DNA from 3 places in the Paenalkalicoccus suaedae genome. Region 2 is predicted to be linked to each of the others. Evidence: riboswitches for the same ligand, from Rfam matches in the RefSeq annotation. Region 2 holds a riboswitch; each other region holds the start of a gene.

What was found. Region 2 has a riboswitch for thiamine pyrophosphate ahead of FLK61_RS01790 (thiamine phosphate synthase). Riboswitches for the same ligand answer to the same signal wherever they lie in the genome.
Region 1: it holds a riboswitch for thiamine pyrophosphate, as region 2 does, so the genes downstream of both, FLK61_RS05280 (YkoF family thiamine/hydroxymethylpyrimidine-binding protein) here and FLK61_RS01790 (thiamine phosphate synthase) in region 2, are expected to answer to the same signal.
Region 3: it holds a riboswitch for thiamine pyrophosphate, as region 2 does, so the genes downstream of both, thiT (energy-coupled thiamine transporter ThiT) here and FLK61_RS01790 (thiamine phosphate synthase) in region 2, are expected to answer to the same signal.

Annotation. Positions count from the first base shown of each region.
Region 1 is NZ_CP041372.2:942,780-949,031, reverse strand. It holds gene FLK61_RS05290 (ABC transporter ATP-binding protein) at 1-1,031, opposite strand, end outside; gene FLK61_RS05285 (ECF transporter S component) at 1,012-1,617, opposite strand; gene FLK61_RS05280 (YkoF family thiamine/hydroxymethylpyrimidine-binding protein) at 1,614-2,222, opposite strand; TPP riboswitch at 2,374-2,480, opposite strand; gene FLK61_RS05275 (N-formylglutamate amidohydrolase) at 2,541-3,356, opposite strand; gene FLK61_RS05270 (M20/M25/M40 family metallo-hydrolase) at 3,362-5,506, opposite strand; gene FLK61_RS05265 (gamma-glutamyltransferase family protein) at 5,506-6,252, opposite strand, start outside.
Region 2 is NZ_CP041372.2:276,534-282,785, reverse strand. It holds gene FLK61_RS01810 (ThiF family adenylyltransferase) at 1-723, opposite strand, end outside; gene FLK61_RS01805 (thiazole synthase) at 720-1,481, opposite strand; gene thiS (sulfur carrier protein ThiS) at 1,485-1,688, opposite strand; gene FLK61_RS01795 (FAD-dependent oxidoreductase) at 1,672-2,730, opposite strand; gene FLK61_RS01790 (thiamine phosphate synthase) at 2,717-3,316, opposite strand; TPP riboswitch at 3,425-3,530, opposite strand; gene FLK61_RS01785 (UvrD-helicase domain-containing protein) at 3,672-5,987, shown strand.
Region 3 is NZ_CP041372.2:2,079,389-2,085,640, forward strand. It holds gene FLK61_RS11015 (DAK2 domain-containing protein) at 1-1,027, opposite strand, end outside; gene FLK61_RS11020 (Asp23/Gls24 family envelope stress response protein) at 1,089-1,451, opposite strand; gene rpmB (50S ribosomal protein L28) at 1,696-1,884, shown strand; gene spoVM (stage V sporulation protein SpoVM) at 1,951-2,031, opposite strand; gene FLK61_RS11035 (thiamine diphosphokinase) at 2,101-2,754, opposite strand; gene thiT (energy-coupled thiamine transporter ThiT) at 2,751-3,314, opposite strand; TPP riboswitch at 3,384-3,485, opposite strand; gene rpe (ribulose-phosphate 3-epimerase) at 3,518-4,162, opposite strand; gene rsgA (ribosome small subunit-dependent GTPase A) at 4,164-5,045, opposite strand; gene pknB (Stk1 family PASTA domain-containing Ser/Thr kinase) at 5,058-6,252, opposite strand, start outside.

The DNA.
Region 1 (6,252 bases), 670 kb from region 2:
AACACGAAGCCCATTTTCTCACGAAGCTCTAGCTCCTGAAAGGATGTAATAGCAGTTCCATGAAGCTCAATAGACCCTCTTGTAGGCTTTAGAAGCCGAGATAGGAGTTGTAGCATTGTTGACTTCCCTGCACCATTCCCACCAACAATCGCAACAAATTCTTTCTCATGAATCGAAAAGTCAATATTAGTTAAAATGACGTTCTTCTTTCGTTTAAACTGTAGATTTTGCACGCGTAAAATCTCGGAACCATGATCGACGTGAGGGAGTTCTTCATATACGGGAGAGAACGTGATGCCCTCCGCTTCGAGTTCGTTCTTGTGTTTACGTAATAGCTCCATCGGTTTTCCTTCAAGTACGAGCTCTCCACTTCGAGATAAGACAAGCATGCGATCTGTGAATCGAAGCCAATCCTCTAGCTGATGGTCAATAATAAGCGTTGTCATCGATAAACGTTCGATCAATTCAACAAACTCTAGTCGTGACTGAGGATCCAGATTCGCAGTTGGCTCATCTAAAATAAGCATCGTTGGCTTTAGTAGTAGCACGGCTGCGAGCGCGACTTTTTGCTTTTGCCCACCTGAAAGAGAGTGAATATCACGATGACGTAGCTTTGTTATTCCGATTTTTTCTAACACATCAGAAATGAGGTCGGCCATTTCCTCTCGCGGTGTTTCGATATTTTCGAGCGTAAAGGCTAGCTCATCCTCTACCTTAAGCATACAAAACTGGCTCTCAGGATCCTGAAACACAATACCGATTTGTTGATTGAGCTCTCCCTTCTCAAAGGACGTAACGCTCTTATCGCGGAAGAAAAGCTCTCCAGTACTGTAGCCTTCAACAGCCTCTGGATATAAACCATTTAAACAAAGTGCAAGCGTGCTCTTCCCAGAGCCGCTTGCACCTGCCAATATCGTGGTTTCTCCCTCTGAAATAGTCAGAGAGAGGTTGTTTAAAAGAGGGTGGTCTTGCTCATACGAAAACGAGTAGTTAACTGCCTGAACGAGTGTATTAGGAGACTTTACGCTCATAGCGTCCCTCGCGCTCCTTTCCTAACGCATAGCCGCGCAGAACGCCTGTGTTTGCGAGCTGATCACTTAGGAATTTACCGAGTAATCCAGCAAGTAGAGCACCACTGATCATTCGCACGATAAAGGTTGTAATAATGAGCCATGGCTCCATTGCCAGAAGACCGGACTGGAAGATTCCCCATACGTAGCTGAAAAGCGCTGCCGACATACCCGCCATCATTAACACGTACAGGTTATAAACACGATAGCGAGTCGCTGCAAAGACAAGCTCAGCGCCAATACCTTGAATAGCAGCAGATATGATTAGCATTGGACCTGCTGGCGTTCCAAGAAGTACTTGTACGGTTCCTGCAATAAGCTCCGACCAGAAGGCAGCCCCTGGCTTTCGAATAATATAGGCGGCGATGATAGAGACAATAAACCATATTCCAAAGATGACTTCATAGCCGAACGGGCCTAAACCAAACGGAATTAAGAAGCTTGTTAAGCCTTGTCCTGCAAAGAAAAAGAGCAGGTAAACAACAGCAAACACAACTCCTAAGATGGACATTAAGACAATCTCTTTAAGCTTCCAGGATTTCATCATGACGCGTTGTCCTTCTTTGATGGACTATTTGCTGAAATGTGAGCAGTCATTGTCACATGTGCGCGTTCTTTTGTTTTAGAGGCATTAACAAATGCTGTCTCAAGCGTATGGAAGACTTTATTTGCATCACCATCTAAACGAGACGCGTAGTGAACACCCTTCGTAAACGTACCGTGCTCTTGTGCAACTGCACACTGATCGGCAATAACCTGCATGTAGTTCGGGTTATCCATTGGGTAAAGTGCAAAGTGAGATGCCGCTTCGACAGATTCCTGTTGAGACTTTTCTTCGTTTAGACGCTCATCGTTCTCCGACATATACGTGTCTCCCTCGCTGTCACCAGGACATCCGATTGAAAATGTTCCGCTAAAGACAACGTGCGTTCCAGTTTTTGCTGCGTGGATAAAGATCGCTTTCGCCACGTCAAATACGTGTTCACTTCGACCTCGCACACATGTTGTCACGTCATCTGTTTGCATCCACACTTTAGATGTATCAACTTCTTCTAAAGCCCCTTTAATGATTTCGACAAAATTATCTGCCATTGGGTAAATAGCAAACCTTACTCCTACGATATTACTTGTTCCACATGATAGTCCTTGCATGCTAAACTCTCCTCCATCGTGATTACTTACAAACTAATTTGCCGTAAGCATCCCTTTTCTATTTCAACACAAGACGAAACGCAAAAAAGCCTGCACGCTCCTAAACTAATAGGAAGGTGCAGGCAATCGTTTACGAATAAGTGCGTGAATCGTATGATTAACTGCACTTCCCCACGCTAGTATTATCTAGTTCGGGTTCAAAGGGTTAACAGGACAAGCCTGTCTCTCAGCAAGATAGATGCACCCCTAGTGCGTTCGTGTCATTGTATTGTTACGTTCATTGTACCTATTGTCTGAAGATTTGTAAACAGCCGGCGGTTATCGAAGCGTTGAATCCGATAACTCGAACGCTAACTGCGCAAACACGCGACCAAGCTTCTCCCGCAGCTCTGACATCTGCGCGCGTTCCTCCTTGGTCGGCGCAACGCCACTTTCCTCGCTCATATATAGCCTTCGATTTATCTCCAGCTGAACGAACGGCTTATCTGTTTGTGCACCGTGTAATTGCGTCACATAGCCACCTTTAAACGGAGCATTGATCACACACAGCTCTACCCCGTCAATCCCGTAGTCAGCAAATGCTTCTTCTATTAGCTCTCGCATTCTGTGCATAAACGCAGGACTTGCCGTGACAGGCTCGTCCTCCTCTATGCCATCTTCTCCTCCACGGTTACTAATACAAAACAGCGGACGCGTTATCGCCTCTCCACCACCTATTACAGGACTTTCTGCAAGCATCGTGTGACAGTCTACACCAAATGAAATTGGTTGTAGAAGACCCTCACGCATAGCTTCATGATAAGGTGCGTGAATGGTCTCCACTAAATCCCTAATCTCTTCCTCTGAAAGCGATGGCTTCCATACGTTCTCACCTGTTACCGCAACCGTCTTTACGACACCGTCCACGTTATGCGGCGGCAGATCACCCGGCGCCCGGTTCATATCAACGACAATCCTCGCCACAGACTGACTAACAAACACGTGGGCAAGCTCCTTAAAGTCAAATAGCTCCCCTGTCCATGTGTCACCGTCGTGCACAATCTCAAGCTCGGAAAGCAGTAGTTTGTTGCGTAAACCCTCAGGCACCTTCGTTCCACCATGTGGCACCGACACAAAAATAGGTAGCTTGTCCATAAGCGTTATTCTCCCTGCAAATAAAGCGCTAATAGCAATGATCGTTGCACGAGCTCAATACGGTGTAGCGCCTCGTTCGGCGTATATAAATCTCTACTTGCCGGCGAAAATCCACATACTACTGGTGTTTCACTTGGAATGACTCCCGCCGCAGTCGAAAGTAGACTAGACTCAATGCCGAATGGAAGTTGCTTTGCCTCTGTCCACTCCTTTAACCTTGCAATGATTGGATTTAGTTTCTTCCTCAAGAGTGGTGGTCGATCGACGACCTGTTCCATGTATGTTTTCATTCCTGATTTCGCCCCCGAGAAGAGCTTTTTAAGCTCCTGCTCGACCTCCGTCGCAGTCGTCTCATCTAAATATGTGACAGAGAGCGTTGCCGTCACTCGGTGCGGCATAAGCACGCTATATCGCTCTGACTTCATATCCTGAACCGATACAGCTACCTTCTTCTTCCGACTATTTAAGCTCTTTAGCTTCTCTGCATTCTCAATAAAATAGCTCAGCACATCACTACTCTTTGATTCCTTCCCAATGCGCAACGGATCTCCCTCAATAATGAGCTGGAATTCCTTTGTTCCTCGGCGTTGGTCGACAACCTTCCCCTCCGCAAATCCAGGCTGCATGACAAGCACCTGCTTCGCCCGACTCGCCGCTTTTACAAGCATTTGCGAACTGTAGCGCATCCCTCTTCCTTCATCTGCATAGAAAAATACGCCGACCTTCGTTTTACTAAGTAGCTTCTCTTCCTTCAACGCCTGCAAAGCCGCTAACACAGTCGCAATACCACCGCGACTTGAAGCAATTCCTTCTCCAAACACCCACTCCTGCTCGCGGCGGTATGGAATTGGGAAGCCGTTACGTCCGCCCGGTACATCAATAGGAACGACAAGTAGCGTTCCGTCCGTTAGTCCTGCCTTCGTCTCCCACGTCCACGCAGAACGACCATTCGTCAGCGCATCGACTTGATCAAGCTTTAGCTTCCCTAAACGCTCCTCAAACAGCTTGCGTACGCTACTAAGGCCAACAGCATCCTCTGTGCGACTCGACATGTTCGTCCACGTCTTTAAATCGGCTTCGATCTTAGAGCGACTTTGCGTGACTCGGCGGAAAAGCTTATCAGCGGTTGAAGACGATTTGTGGCTTTCTTCATCAAAAAAGTCTTTGCCAAAATATCTCTCGCACGTAACATCTATTAATCTATTAACGAGCTTCGTATAGTCTAAGCCAATTTTATCTGCAGCAAATACGAGCGATCCGTCGCTACCTAGGCTCGCCATGGAATTGACCTCTAAAATATACGGGTTCCCATCCTGGTCAATACGAAAATCAACGCGAGCCGAGTCATAGCAGTTTAGTGCCTTAAACGTTTGCACCGCTAAGTCCTGCACACGCTTCGTTTCCTCTTCTGATAAAGGTGCTGGACATACTTTCTCTACCGTACGACCACTCGTATTCTTTTTATCTTCATACGTAAAAATCTTTGGACCATTGTGGAAAACAAGCTCCACGGGTGGTAATGGCTCGACGGGATTATTCCCAAGTAGGGCAACGTTTACTTCCCGTCCTTCAATATATTCTTCGACAAGCGTCGGCGCATTGAATTGTTCATAAATCACACGAACACCCTCGCGAAGCTCTTCTTCGTTATTTACGATACGAAGTCCAAAGGAAACCGCTTCGTCCTTAGGTTTTACGATTAGAGGATACTTCAAATTCTCCACAAGCGGGCTATCTGGTTTATTAAGCACCGCAAATTTAGGCGTTGGTAGCCCTTGTTGCATGAGCAAAATCTTTGTAACAACTTTATCTAATGCCAGCGCATGCGTTTCAGGACCAGACCCAACATAAGGGACACCAAGCATTTCAAGCATACCTGGTACATGCATATAGCGGCCTCTACCTTGAATGCCGTAGCTTAAGTTAAAGACAAGACCCGGTCGCTCTCCTGAAAGTACGGATGGCATAAAGTCCTCTAAATTTTTGATGAGATTTTTATCTCCCTCAAATGTCTTCACTTCGTGACCACCAGCAGTCAAACCGTCCTTAATACGTTTAATTGTCTCAAGTCCGTACTTCTCTCTGTTTTGTGTACCGAATAAATTGATGACCGCCTGACTTTCACGGTTATATACCACAGCAATTTTCACTATATATCCACTCCCAATTCGTTTAATTCTGGTCCTCTGGCTGTACCATCCCGTCTTGGATCTGCGACTCCAAAAAAGCGTTCTCGTTTGTTCTTAGGGAGCTGAATTCCTTGGACACACCCTAAATAAAAGCTATAGTCTCCGCGCTTTGTTATTTTAAAACCAGCAAGTCTGAGTGCTTCATTTACTTCTTCACTAAATCGATTGTGCTCAATCATCAATGACCCTGTATGTGATGCGTGGAAACGTGGGGATGCGATAGCATCATCGAGCGGCTCCCCTTTATCGATTAGCCTTGTAATGACTTGGGCAAGCGTCGTGGAAATCCTTGCGCTACCTGGACTTCCTAATAAATAACGAGCCTTTCCGTTTTCAAAGAGTAATACTGGCGCCACACTACTCCACGGACGGCCGCCAGGTAGCAAATAGTACGGATGCGACGTGTCGGAATAGTTAAACGCACTCATATAGTTGTTGTAAAAAAATCCGAGATCCTTCGCCATTGTTTTGCTACCGAATACAAGCTCAATAGACTGGGTGATCCCAACCGCATTCCCGTCACTATCTGCAGCGGAGAGGTGCGTGGTTTCTCCAGAAGTAGGTGGTGGTAGGAAAGTGTCCTGCAAGGCGAGCTTGTAAATATCGTTGATGCGCTTGACGGTCTCCTTGGCGTAGCCTTTGTCGATGAGCATTTGGTTGACGAACTGCAAATAATGGTCGGGATGCATCGGCGTTCGTTCACGATA
Region 2 (6,252 bases):
GTCGGCGCGCTTAAAGCTATGCATCGACATGGTGCGATAGTTGTTTTGCCACAGGTCGCACGTCATAAGTGAGTCGGCTAAGACGTCCGTTGCACCAGTCAGTAGCTTGAGTACGTTCGTTACCTGATGCGCGACGACAATCTCTACGGCTGGCGCAATGATGCCTGCCGTGTCGCACGTAGGACCGCCGGTAGGCAACTCGTCTAGTAAGCAGGTGAGGCATGGCCCACCCTGACCCGGCAAAAACGTATACGACATCCCATAGCTTCCGATACAGGCGCCGTAAATCCATGGCACATCATGCTTTAACGAAAGGTCATTCACCATCATGCGTGCATCGAAATTATCTGTCGCATCAACGATGACGTCAATATCGCTAGCTAAAATTAAACGCTCTAGCTCCTCCGCCGTCGCATCCATCACGTGCGCAGTGATGGCAACCTCCTTGTTGATCGCTTCAAGGCGATCTTTTGCGATCGCCGCCTTTGGCATGCGGGCCGTTGCATCAGCTTCCGTGTACAAGCGCTGACGCTGAAGGTTCGTCCAATCTACGTAGTCGCGATCAATAAGCGTAAGGCGCCCAACGCCTGCTCGTGTCAGCATCTCGGAAGAGCTTGCGCCAAGCGCTCCAAGTCCAAGGATCAACACGTGTCCATCCCGAATACGCTTCTGCCCCTTCTTTCCTATTCCTGAAAAAAGCTCATGTCTAGAGTATCGATTCACCCGAGACCCTCCTGTGGGCTACTTGCTGTGGCGTATGGCTTTTTAGCAATGCGACCAGCTTCAAAGCCTAGTCGACCCGCTTCTGTCGCGAGCGCCATGGCACGCGCCATCTTTACTGGATCGTCTGCGCCAGCAATCGCCGTATTAAGAAGCACACCGTCTGCTCCTAGCTCCATCGCTTCTACCACATCCGCCGGTGATCCGAGTCCTGCATCGATAATAACCGGAACCGATGCCTGCTCGATGATTAACCGAAGCGACAATGGATTGACGATCCCCTGTCCTGACCCTATCGGGGACGCACCAGGCATAACTGCATGCACGCCAACCTCTTCGAGACGTCTCGCAAGTAGTACATCATCCGACGTGTATGGAAGTACCGTAAAGCCCTCCTTCACAAGCTCCTCAGACGCGCGCAGTGTCTCAATCGGATCCGGCAACAGCGTCTTTTGACAACCAATAACCTCCACCTTAATCATGTCGCATAAACCAGATGAACGAGCAAGCTTCGCAATACGCACCGCCTCCTCTGCCGTCTTCGCTCCAGCCGTATTTGGCAATAGCGAATAGCGACCCACATCAATTTCCTCCAAAAAGTTTGGCTGACTCGCATCCGCAACGTGCATCCTCGCGACCGAAAACGTCAAAATCTCCGAGCCCGACGCTGCAACAGCCTCTTTTTGCACCTTAAAATCCGCATACTTCCCCGTACCAACCATCAAACGCGATCCAAACGACTTCCCATTAATGACAAGCATGAATTAACCCCCTCCAACAAATTGAACAAGCTCAATAGCGTCCCCATCACGAACAACCACCTCATCAAACGACGACCGATCCACCGCTTCTCGGTTCAATTCCACGAGAATCAGCTTGGACCCCAAATCCAAATGCTCCAACAACTCACGCACAGACGCCGCCTCCAAAGGCAACTCGCGCGCCTCACCGTTAATATGCAAGACCATGCTCCACTACCCCCCTTCTCTCTGGCGAAACAGGCGCTAACGCCTCTGGCACCCTATTGTTCCAAACGAGGTCAGACACAAGCTGACCAGTTATCGCAGACAGGAGCATCCCATTTCGATAATGACCTGTTGCCATCACTAAACCTTGGATCTCTGGATGACGTCCGATATACGGTAAATCATCAAACGTACGCGGACGAACGCCGCTCCACGTCTCGTTCCACTTCGCTTTAGCAAGCTCTGGTACAAGCGCAGTTGCGCGCGCAAGTAATCCCATTACACCCTCTAGCGAAACGCCTTCTGTACCATCTCCTGGGTAGCTAGTCGCTCCGATTAACAGCTCGTTTTCCCCCTTCGGCACTAAGTAACAGTCGCGCGCATAAATCGTCCGTTGTAACAGTCGCTTCTCCGTCGTGACAGAGATAATTTCCCCCTTCACTGGAAGGAGTGGACAAAGCCCTGGTAACAGCTCACTACTTGCTACGCCGCTCGCCACAATTACGGTGTCCGCATAAAATTTTTGACTCGACGTCTCTATGCCACAGACGCGACCCTCTTTCATTAATAGCCGCTTCACATCCGTTTGCTCTAGTACCTCGACGCCATTTGCAATCGCCGCTCGCCAATACGCGAGCGTCAGTTGCTTGGATCTGATTTGTGCGCCTTCTTCGTAATGGACGCCCGCTTCTTTCGTCCGTAGCTTCGGCTCAAGCTCTCGCATGTCCTCTAAGGTAAGCGATCCCTTACTCCCTAATAGGAGCATGCCATTTTGCTCAAAGCCTATATCTATCCCCAATTCATCGAGAAAAAGTTGCGCAAGCTCCTTCAATTGCCTACGACTCTCCATCGCCAGGTCATAAAGTGGATGATCCGGCTGGTACTCCGCCTCAACAGCAAGCATCCCAGCCGCCTTTGACGAAGCTCCGTAGCCAAGGGTGCGTTGTTCTACTGCTAACACACGTACGCCCTGCTTCGACAAATAATACGAGATGGCTCCACCAATTACGCCTCCGCCAACAACAATGACATCATAGCTGTGCATCTAATCGCCTCCCTGTAAACTCATCCGTTGCCTGAATAGGGTCTCTCGCACCTAAAATTCCTGATAGGACGGCAATACCTGCCGCCCCTGTTGCTTCAATCTCTTCTATATGAAACGGCTTCACGCCTCCGATTGCATAAACTGGTAGGTGTGATGCCCGAACGACTTCCTCTAAAGCGGCTATACCGCGTGGTAACAGCCCTGGCTTCGAGGCAGTTGCATAAATGTGACCGTAAAATACATAGTCGGCATCCTCCACCTCTGTAAGCTCCGACACGTCGTGGATGGATCTCCCGACGCGCAGCGTAGGCGCAAGCTGTTTCACTATCTTTGGAGATAAGCTTAAGCCTCCTAAGTGAACTCCTCCTGCCCCTAACGCAAGCGCAACGTCAACACGATCGTTTATCACGAGCTTCTCTTTTGGAAAGCCAGCTTTCACTAACTGCTGTCCAAGTTCATAGACGTCCCTTGCTGACGAACGCTTTTCTCGTATGTGTAAGGCATCAATACGTGGCGCAAGCTTTGTGGCAGTTTGCGCATCGATCTCTCCATTGCCACTAGAAAGAACGTGTACCTGTAATCGCACGGTTCCTTCCTCCTTCCTCTAAAAAAGGCATACAAAAAGCCACCTCCTGATGTAGATAGGAAGTGGCTGTTAAGGGTGATTTGGGATCGATACGTTGATGTACCGATGCTAACAGTCGAGGCACTTCCCTACGCTAGTATGAACTAGATCAGGTTCTGAGGGTCCGGATTATCTCCGTCTCAGCCCGCACGTTCAGGCTCCCCTAGTGGATTGCTATATGAATTTAGTTAAACTTTACCATGGAAGGCGGTTTACATGCAACTGTTGTACCTCCCTCTAATGTCGTCTATGATTCGGCAATGAAATATGCTTTAATAGGGGTATTGTTTAGACTTAAAAGGAGGCTCACCCCTTTATGCAACACAACTATGCACAGCCTAAAAAAAGACCTCAGGCGTTGCATCCTGCTGGGTCGTTTTTAGATAAAATACCCCCTGCACCAAAAGCGCCGCTGCTCACTTCGGTGATTCGCGAGTCCGACAGCGACTATTCGTATTTACATAGATTAGAGGAATCTGGCATCACACTAAATGAGCAACAGCTAGAAGCCGTTCGCCACGGTGATGGACCTGCGCGAATTATCGCAGGTGCTGGCAGTGGAAAGACACGCGTCCTCGTCTCTCGGACCGGCTACTTAACTTCCGTCAATGGTGTTTCTCCCAAAAACATTCTCCTGCTTACCTTTACGAGAAAAGCAGCGGATGAGATGCGAAGCCGAATTGCGAAGCTCCCAGGCTACACGCCATCCTTAGCAAAGCAACTGACTGCTGGGACGTTCCACTCGATTTTTTACCGGCTATTAGTTAGTCGAGGCTATGATCATCGGATTTTGCAAAACGATCGGCACAAGCAAATCGCCATCAAGCGCATCTTAAAAACGCGTGGCTTGCACGATTCGTATGAGCCAGAGACTCTGCTTGCCACCTTGTCAGAGCTAAAAAGCCGCATGAAAACCGCGCACGATATTGACGCTAAAACGCACATTGAGCACGAGACCAAAGCCATCCTGATCGCCTATGAGGACTGGAAGGACGAGCACCACTATATAGATTTTGACGACATGCTCCTCCTCGCTTGGAAATTGCTCAATGAGGACAACGAGCTACTCGGTAAGCTTCAGACACGCTTTCGCTACATCCTCTGTGACGAGTGGCAGGACACAAATCCGATCCAATTCGAGCTCATTCGCATGCTCACAGGCACGCACCAAAACCTTTTCGTCGTTGGCGATGACGACCAGACGATTTACAGCTTTAACGGCGCAGACAGCACCATCATACTCGACTTCGACAAGCACTATCCGCGCGCCACAACCATCACCCTGCCCGTCAACTACCGCTCCACACCAGGGATTCTCGGGCTAGGCAATGCAATCATCGAGCATAATACGATGCGCCATCCCAAAACGCTCCAGACCGCCAATTCTCCTGGACAAACCACGTTGTATCTCCGACCAGCAACAACAGACGACGAAGCTGAGCAGATCGTCGCGAATGTGTCGGCGGACATCGCATCCGGTAAACGCCGTTTAAGAGAGATCGCGATCCTGCACAGGACCTTTTCCTGTAGCCGAGCGATGGTCGACCAACTGGTGCTTCGCGGCATTCCGTTTGTGACATTCGGAAAGCAGGAAACCTTTTATGAATCGGGACTCGTAAAGCCAGTGTTAGACCACCTCCGACTTGCCGTGGATCCTAACAATATCGACGCCGTCAGTGGCATGGTGTCGACGCTTTACCTGGCGCGTGAGACAACGATGGCACACATTCACCGTCAGGATATTGTTAGTCCAGAGCCAAAGCTATTACTGCATGCGATGACACTACCACATTTAAAGGAGTTTCAACGCACCGCAATTTCTCGCCGGATGAAATTAATTGAGTCGTTAGCAGGTAAAAAGCCTCGAGACGCGATTAGACAGGTACGCGCTGTCTACGATGCGTATCTCGACGCAGACGAGCGCCGCGTTGCAACGTTAGACAAAGACATGGTCAAGGAGATGCTTACGGAGCTTGAGGCTTCGGCGGATAAGTTTGGGTCAATTAAGGAGTATCTATCCTTCATTGAGGATATTATCGCCCGCCATAAAGAGATGGAAGAGCTTCGCAAGCAGTCCGACGCAGACGTGCTATCGTTGATGACGATCCACCGCGCGAAGGGTCTCGAATTCCCTGTCGTGTACGTGATCGGAGCATCGGAAACGATTTTGCCACACTCCTCTGCCCTTGAGGCGGATAAGCGATCTGACTTGATGATCGACGGAAAAGGGAAGCAAAAAGTAGAGCACGCTATTGAGGAAGAACGTCGTCTTTTATACGTTGCCGTCACGCGCGCCATGGAGGAGCTCTATATTAGCTCGCCCTCCTACTATCGAGGAAAAGAAACAGATGTCTCTCGCTTCTTACTCGAGGCCTTCGGCGAAAAAGAACGCCCTCGCACCTCGCTCGAACGATCTGGTCGGTCTGGTCGGTCTGATCGTGCGTTTGCCAGTCGCGTCGCAGAACAAAAGCCACGCCTGCGCATCACTGCCCTCGTTTGGGACTGCACAAGCAAAAGCTGCAACGGCTGGATGCGCGTCTCTCCACAAGACGAGTCCGAGCGACTGTCAGAGAAAGCCTGTCCACTTTGTAAGACGAAGATGAAACAGGTGGAGAAAGAAATTACAGCATAGGACGCTTATACATGTAGAGCCCCTCTTTGGAGGGGTTCTTTTGGTTGTGAGGGGGTTTGAGATTCTGCGTTGCTTGTCTCACTTCCCACCTCCCTTCCCTCATCAAGATCCTCTTCTTTCCCGCCCCACTAAAAAGGTGACCACTGTTAACCTTGCCCTCCAATTACAGGAATTTTAATAAGCGGTTATACGCTATGGAAATACTATATAGTGAAGCAAACAGAACACCTACCTGACCCTATCCTCTCGTGAGAAAACCTAACTC
Region 3 (6,252 bases), 1.8 Mb from region 2:
GACCCTCAAAGAGCTCTTTAATGCCTGATCCCATGCTGACTGTAATCACCGCATACTCCGTTTTTTCCGGCTTTTGGTGAGGTGTATCCATTCCTAGTAAACTAGAATGTTGCTCGCGCATATTCTCTACTTTAACGTTTACAAGAGAACCGTATGCTTGTGCATCATTAATAACATTCCCAGGGTTTTCTACGTGAATATGAATTTTTAAAAGATCTTCGTCAGAAACAACGAGTAACGAGTCACCGTATTTGTCTAGTTGCTCACGAAACGCCTGCTCATCATATGGATATTGCTCAAGTTTCTTGTCTTCAAACTTCACCATGACCTCTGTACAATAACCAAACTCAATGTCTTCAGTAGCCATATGACTCTGAGCAGATTGATGGTGCTCAAATTTAACAAGCTCTTCTAGAGATGGAGCTGATTCCTCTGCAGTCTGAATCGCTTCTCCTTTAAGAACTGCTAAGAAGCCTTCATAAATAGTGACTAACCCTTGTCCACCTGAGTCAACTACACCAACCTCTTTTAATACAGGTAGTAGGTCTGGAGTACGCTTTAAGGATGCTTTCGCTTCCTTTAGCACATCAGACATAACCTCAATGACGTCTGTCTTCTTCTCTGCAGAAGCTACTGCTTGTTTAGCTGCATCTTTAGCAACTGTTAAGATTGTTCCCTCAACAGGCTTCATAACAGCCTTATAGGCAGTGTCTACTCCATGCTGAAGAGCCAGGCTTAAATCTTTTGCCTGGAGTGTTTCTTTTTTCTCTACAGACTTTGAAAATCCTCGGAATAACTGAGAAAGTATAACTCCCGAGTTGCCACGAGCACCCATTAAAAGACCTTTAGCAAATGCTTGAGCTATTCTTCCTACATGGTCATGCGGTGCGTTTTTTACTTCTTTCACTCCTGAAGTAATGGTTAAATTCATGTTTGTCCCTGTATCACCATCCGGAACAGGAAAGACATTTAGTGCATCGATTTTCTTTGAGTTATTAGAGAGGTTTGTTGCACCCTCAATGAGCATTTGCGCAAACTTATCTCCCTCGATCTTGTTAACCACACGTGTTCCTCCTAACTAATCACATCTAATCGTTCGCTACGCGAACACCTGATACAAAAATATTTACAGACGTTACTTTAAGTCCTAGCATTTGTTCTAGCTGATACTTTACTTTTTGTTGTACGTTATGAGCTACCTCTGAAATCTTTGTCCCATAGCTTACGATAATGTACATATCAATATGTACGTCGTCATTATCCTCGCGAATAACAACACCCCGCGCTAAATTTTCGCGGCCTAAAAGATCCGTAATGCCGTCTTTTAGCTGCTTTTGAGATGCCATGCCAACAATCCCGTAGCAGTCTACTGCGGCCCCACCAGCGATTACTGCCGTTACTTCTTTAGATACATCAATATTTCCATAGTTTGTTTTAATTTCGATCGTCATAAATGTCATTGCCTCCTCAAAAAGGTTTTTACCGAAAGGCTATCGCCATTTTACTATAAAACCGAACATTATGAAAGGCACTCCGGTATATATACTACCTGAAGCGAATCGGCTGTCAAGGTTTTTTACTTGAAATATCTCTGAAATCACTTGTATTTAACAGAATGCTATGCTAATATATCCAAGTATGTTGTTTGAAATAACTGTGATTGAAAGTTACGGTTTGAAAGAAGGAGGGATTTCCATGGCACGCAGATGTGTTATTACAGGTAAAGGTCCATCTACTGGAAACAAGCGTTCACACGCACTTAACTCAACGAAGCGTCGTTGGGGCGCAAACGTTCAAAAGGTACGAATTTTAGTGGACGGTAAGCCGAAGCGCGTATACGTTTCAGCTCGCGCACTTAAGTCTGGTAAAGTTCAGCGCGTATAATTTTGTGACCTATTACGTAAAAGGACTCCTAATCCGTTAATCGGATTAGGAGTCCTTTTCTTTGTATTACCCTTTTCCAATTGTGCCAAGTACAGCTCGCACAACGCCCCCTATAAACTTCGGCAAACGGATCGTATAAAACTTCATGCTACTCCCTCCTGACGGAAAAAAGCGATTCTATTACATATATATTCAGTCTGCCACAGATAGTACCACTTAATTTTCGTCCTTGGACTCAATCACGATTACTTTACCTGATTCAATCTTCACAATTGCTTCGTCATCTACGATTTCATTACTAACACAAAGGCTCGAACCACGCTTTAATTGAGCATTTGTTAATTCATATTTCACTCCAGTAAGCGTTATTCCAGAAACTTTTTCTGTAATAGCTAATAAGGATAAATAGGTGTATATGGAATGCTTTACATGTTTGACGCCGCTATCTAGATAACTCATTCGATTGGAAGTATTGAGTATCTCCACTTCAATCCCACGTGTAGCAGCAACCTCTAACAACTGCACGTTCATTAAAAAGTGATCTAATCTGCCTCCTGTCGCCCCAACAATAATAAGCTTTTTAGCGTTAAATCTTTCTTTAACAATATCAAGTGCCAGCTCCATATCTGTCTGATCTTTTTCTGCAGGGAAAGTGGTTAGTTCTACTGATTCTGCTTTTAGTTGCTTTAAATATGTTTCTCCGATTGAATCAAAGTCCCCGATAGCAAGATTTGGTGTAATACAAGCCTCTAAAAGATAATAAGCTCCTCTATCAACGCCTATAATGCCAGTCGGTTTAAGCTCGTCGCAAAGCTCTTGAAGGGATGGAAGGTCCACTTTTGGACCTCCTGCTACTAACAAATATGTCATGCTACACGTCCGTTAGAGGGGTGTAGCACGACTTTTCCCTTATTAGCAAATAAGACCATGATAATGACTAAAATAACAAATGTAGGTGCGATATAGCTTAGATTATAGATAAATGAATACCATACTGGCGACATCCCTTCAGGGGCAAAGCTACCGAACCAAATTACACCTGCAGTAAAGTGTGAAAGTAATCGTAATGCAGATGCTAATGCCACTCCTGCGATAAGAAGTGTAAGCTTTTTACGGAACGAAGCCTGACTTGAAAAACGAAAAATACCAGCTAAACCTATCACTAAAAAGGCGATCGGATAGTCGAGTAATGCCTGCGCCCAGTGAACCACGAATGAATTAAACATTAGATTTAATGTGCCAAACAATCCGCCAGCTATAATCCCAGCAATAACTCCTCGTCTATAAGCGAGAATAAGGATTGGAAGCATAGAGAGCGTAATAGATCCCCCTTGAGGCATTTGAAACAGTGGAATTAAGTCTAACACATAAGCAAGACCGCTCATAATAGCGATTTCGAGCATAATAAGTAATCGTTTGTTTTGTCTCATAATAAATAATCCCCTTTTTTTAGAACCACAAAAAAAGACAGCTTATGCCGAGAAGGCAACAGCTGTCTGTTAGCATCATCTCCACATCCCTACGCAAGTATCAACTTACAGGTTTAAAGGGTCGAAGCGCATGCTTCCTCTCAGTCCTCTAAGACTCCCCTTGTGGTTCATTATTTTAATTTCGTTTAAGTAATTTCACTTTACTACTGTTGACGAATTTTCGCAATGGCAGCGTGTCGATCCTCTTGATTATAAATAGCCGATCCCGCAACAAGAACATTTGCACCAGCATCTACGCACTGTTTTGCTGTCATTTCGTTGACGCCACCATCGACTTCAATCTCAATATCACGATCTCCGACAAGCTCTTTTACTTCTGTAATTTTGGGTAGCACGGAAGAAATAAAAGATTGCCCACCGAAGCCTGGATTTACTGTCATAAGTAATACCATATCAATATCGTCAATAATTGGCTTGATCACATCTACTGGAGTAGCCGGATTTAATACAACGCCTGCTTTAACCCCATTTTCTTTAATCAAATGAATCGTACGGTGCAAGTGAGGACATGCCTCTACGTGTACCGTAATAATATCCGCTCCAGCTTTACAAAAGTCAGGAATATATTGATCCGGATTTTCGATCATAAGGTGCACATCTAACGGTAATGTCGTAATCGGACGCACAGCTTCAACAATAAGCGGTCCAATCGTAATGTTCGGAACAAAATGACCGTCCATTACATCGATGTGAATATAATCCGCTCCTCCTTCCTCGACATCCTTAATTTCTTTACCTAGTTCGGCAAAATTAGCTGAAAGAATAGATGGTGCAATTTTAACTGACATGCTAGTACCTCCGCTTTTGCGATTTAATTTCTTCTAAAAATTGAATATAGCTATCATAACGATGCTGCGCAATCTCTCCATCTTCGACAGCTGCCTTGACCGCACATTTAGGCTCATTTGAATGCGTACATCCTCTAAACTTGCATTCCTGTATTCGATCAGCCATTTCAGGATAGCAGGCGGAGAGAGAGTCCTCGGTAATACCATGGTAATCTAGAGAACTAAAACCAGGAGTATCTGCTACATAGCCACCTTCGATAGGAATAAGCTCCACGTGTCTCGTGGTGTGCTTCCCTCGATTTAAGCTTTTTGAGATCGCATTCGTCTCTAAATCTAGCTCCGGCTTTATCGCATTTAACAGCGATGATTTACCAACACCCGATTGTCCAGCAAAAACAGACACACGATTTGCTAAGGCAGGCTTCAACTCTTCGATCGTATCCGCTTGGTGAACCGATGTAGATATCACTTCATAGCCGATTTTTTCATACTCCTTTTTATACTGACGAATCTCTTCTAGTTTTTCCTCTGGCAATAAATCCATCTTAGATAAGCATATAAGTGGTTGAATGTCGTTTGCTTCAATATGCACAAGGAATTTGTCTAGTAATAGTGGACTAAACGCCGGCTCATGGACAGAAAAAACGAGTACAGCCTGTTCAACATTCGCTATTGGAGGACGAATGAGCTCATTCGTCCTATCATGTAATTCTAATACATATCCGTCTGTACGATTTTCCGCTTCAAAAACAACCCAGTCTCCAACTAGTGGCGTTAGCTTTCTCTTTCTAAAGTTCCCTCTACCTCTGCACTGAAAAATGCCGTCCTCGTTTTCGACATAGTAAAATCCACTTAATGCTTTTACGATTCTCCCAATTGCCATGCAAACCTCCATTTATTGATAGCTTAATAATTCCTCATAGGTGTATTCGTAAGGTGACTCTGAGAATTCTTGTCCATTCACATATAAAAGCAGATATCCTGTGTCACCTGGGTTTAACGTCATAGGTAGCGTAAATCTAGTCGTCTCCGTGATGGACTCGCTAACGACTTCTCTAGGTGTATCGCTCTCAGAATCAATAATAGAGATTTGAATACGATACTCAGGTGGTTCTGATCCCTCTGGCGCAGGCGGTACTTCTACTGAAAATGGTACGTCACTTGTAACTGGACCGTCCTCTTCGCCAGGATCTGGCTCTGGCTCCGGTTCTGGATCTGGCTCAGGAGTCTCAATCTCAGAAGATCCCCCTGAAGACGATGGCTCAGGTCCACGTGAGAAAGTAACCTCTACTGTTACAGGAGCATTAATTTCTGTCCCTCTTGATGGAGATTGTGCAATAACTAATCCTGACTCAATGGATGGATGGAAATCTTCTTCGAATCTTAATGTTACATAAGGATTATCATCCATCTGATCGAGTACCTCAGAACGCGTCATTCCAAACAAATTATCCATCACATACGTCATACCCTCACTAACCGTAAGAGTGACAACTGTTTCTTCTGCAATGACTGGTTCATTTGCTTCTGGTGACTGCGATAAAACTGTTCCTTCATCTTCTGTCGCACTCTCTTCATAAACAACTTCTATATCCTCAAAATCTGCTAAAAGCTCTTCCGCTTCCTCAAGTGATAGACCAACTACATCATTCATGTCGACCGTGCCATTCGCTTCGTTAGCAAATACCGTCACTAAAGAGCCCTCTTTTACGTTATTACCACCTTGAGGATTCGTTGAGATAACATGGTCTGGTTCCACAGTATCGTCTTCTCTATACGTGAGCTCTACTTCTAAACCTAGCGTTTCAAGCTCTGCTACTACTTCTGAGGACGGCTGCCCAACTAACCCTTCAGGAATCGTCACATCATTTACATAAAGTAGTCTTGGAATAAGGAAGAACACTAAAAATAACAGTAAAGCAAGAAATAGAGCCGATAAGCCAATCCATTTCCCTACACGCTTTTTCTTCTTTTTAGCAGGTTCTGCTGCAGGACCTTGAGCAGGTGCCTCGTCCGGCTTCCTTACTAGCGTTGGGTCACCTTCAAGCGGCGCATCAGCCGGTATAACAGGAATAGCTTTTGTCGCTTCA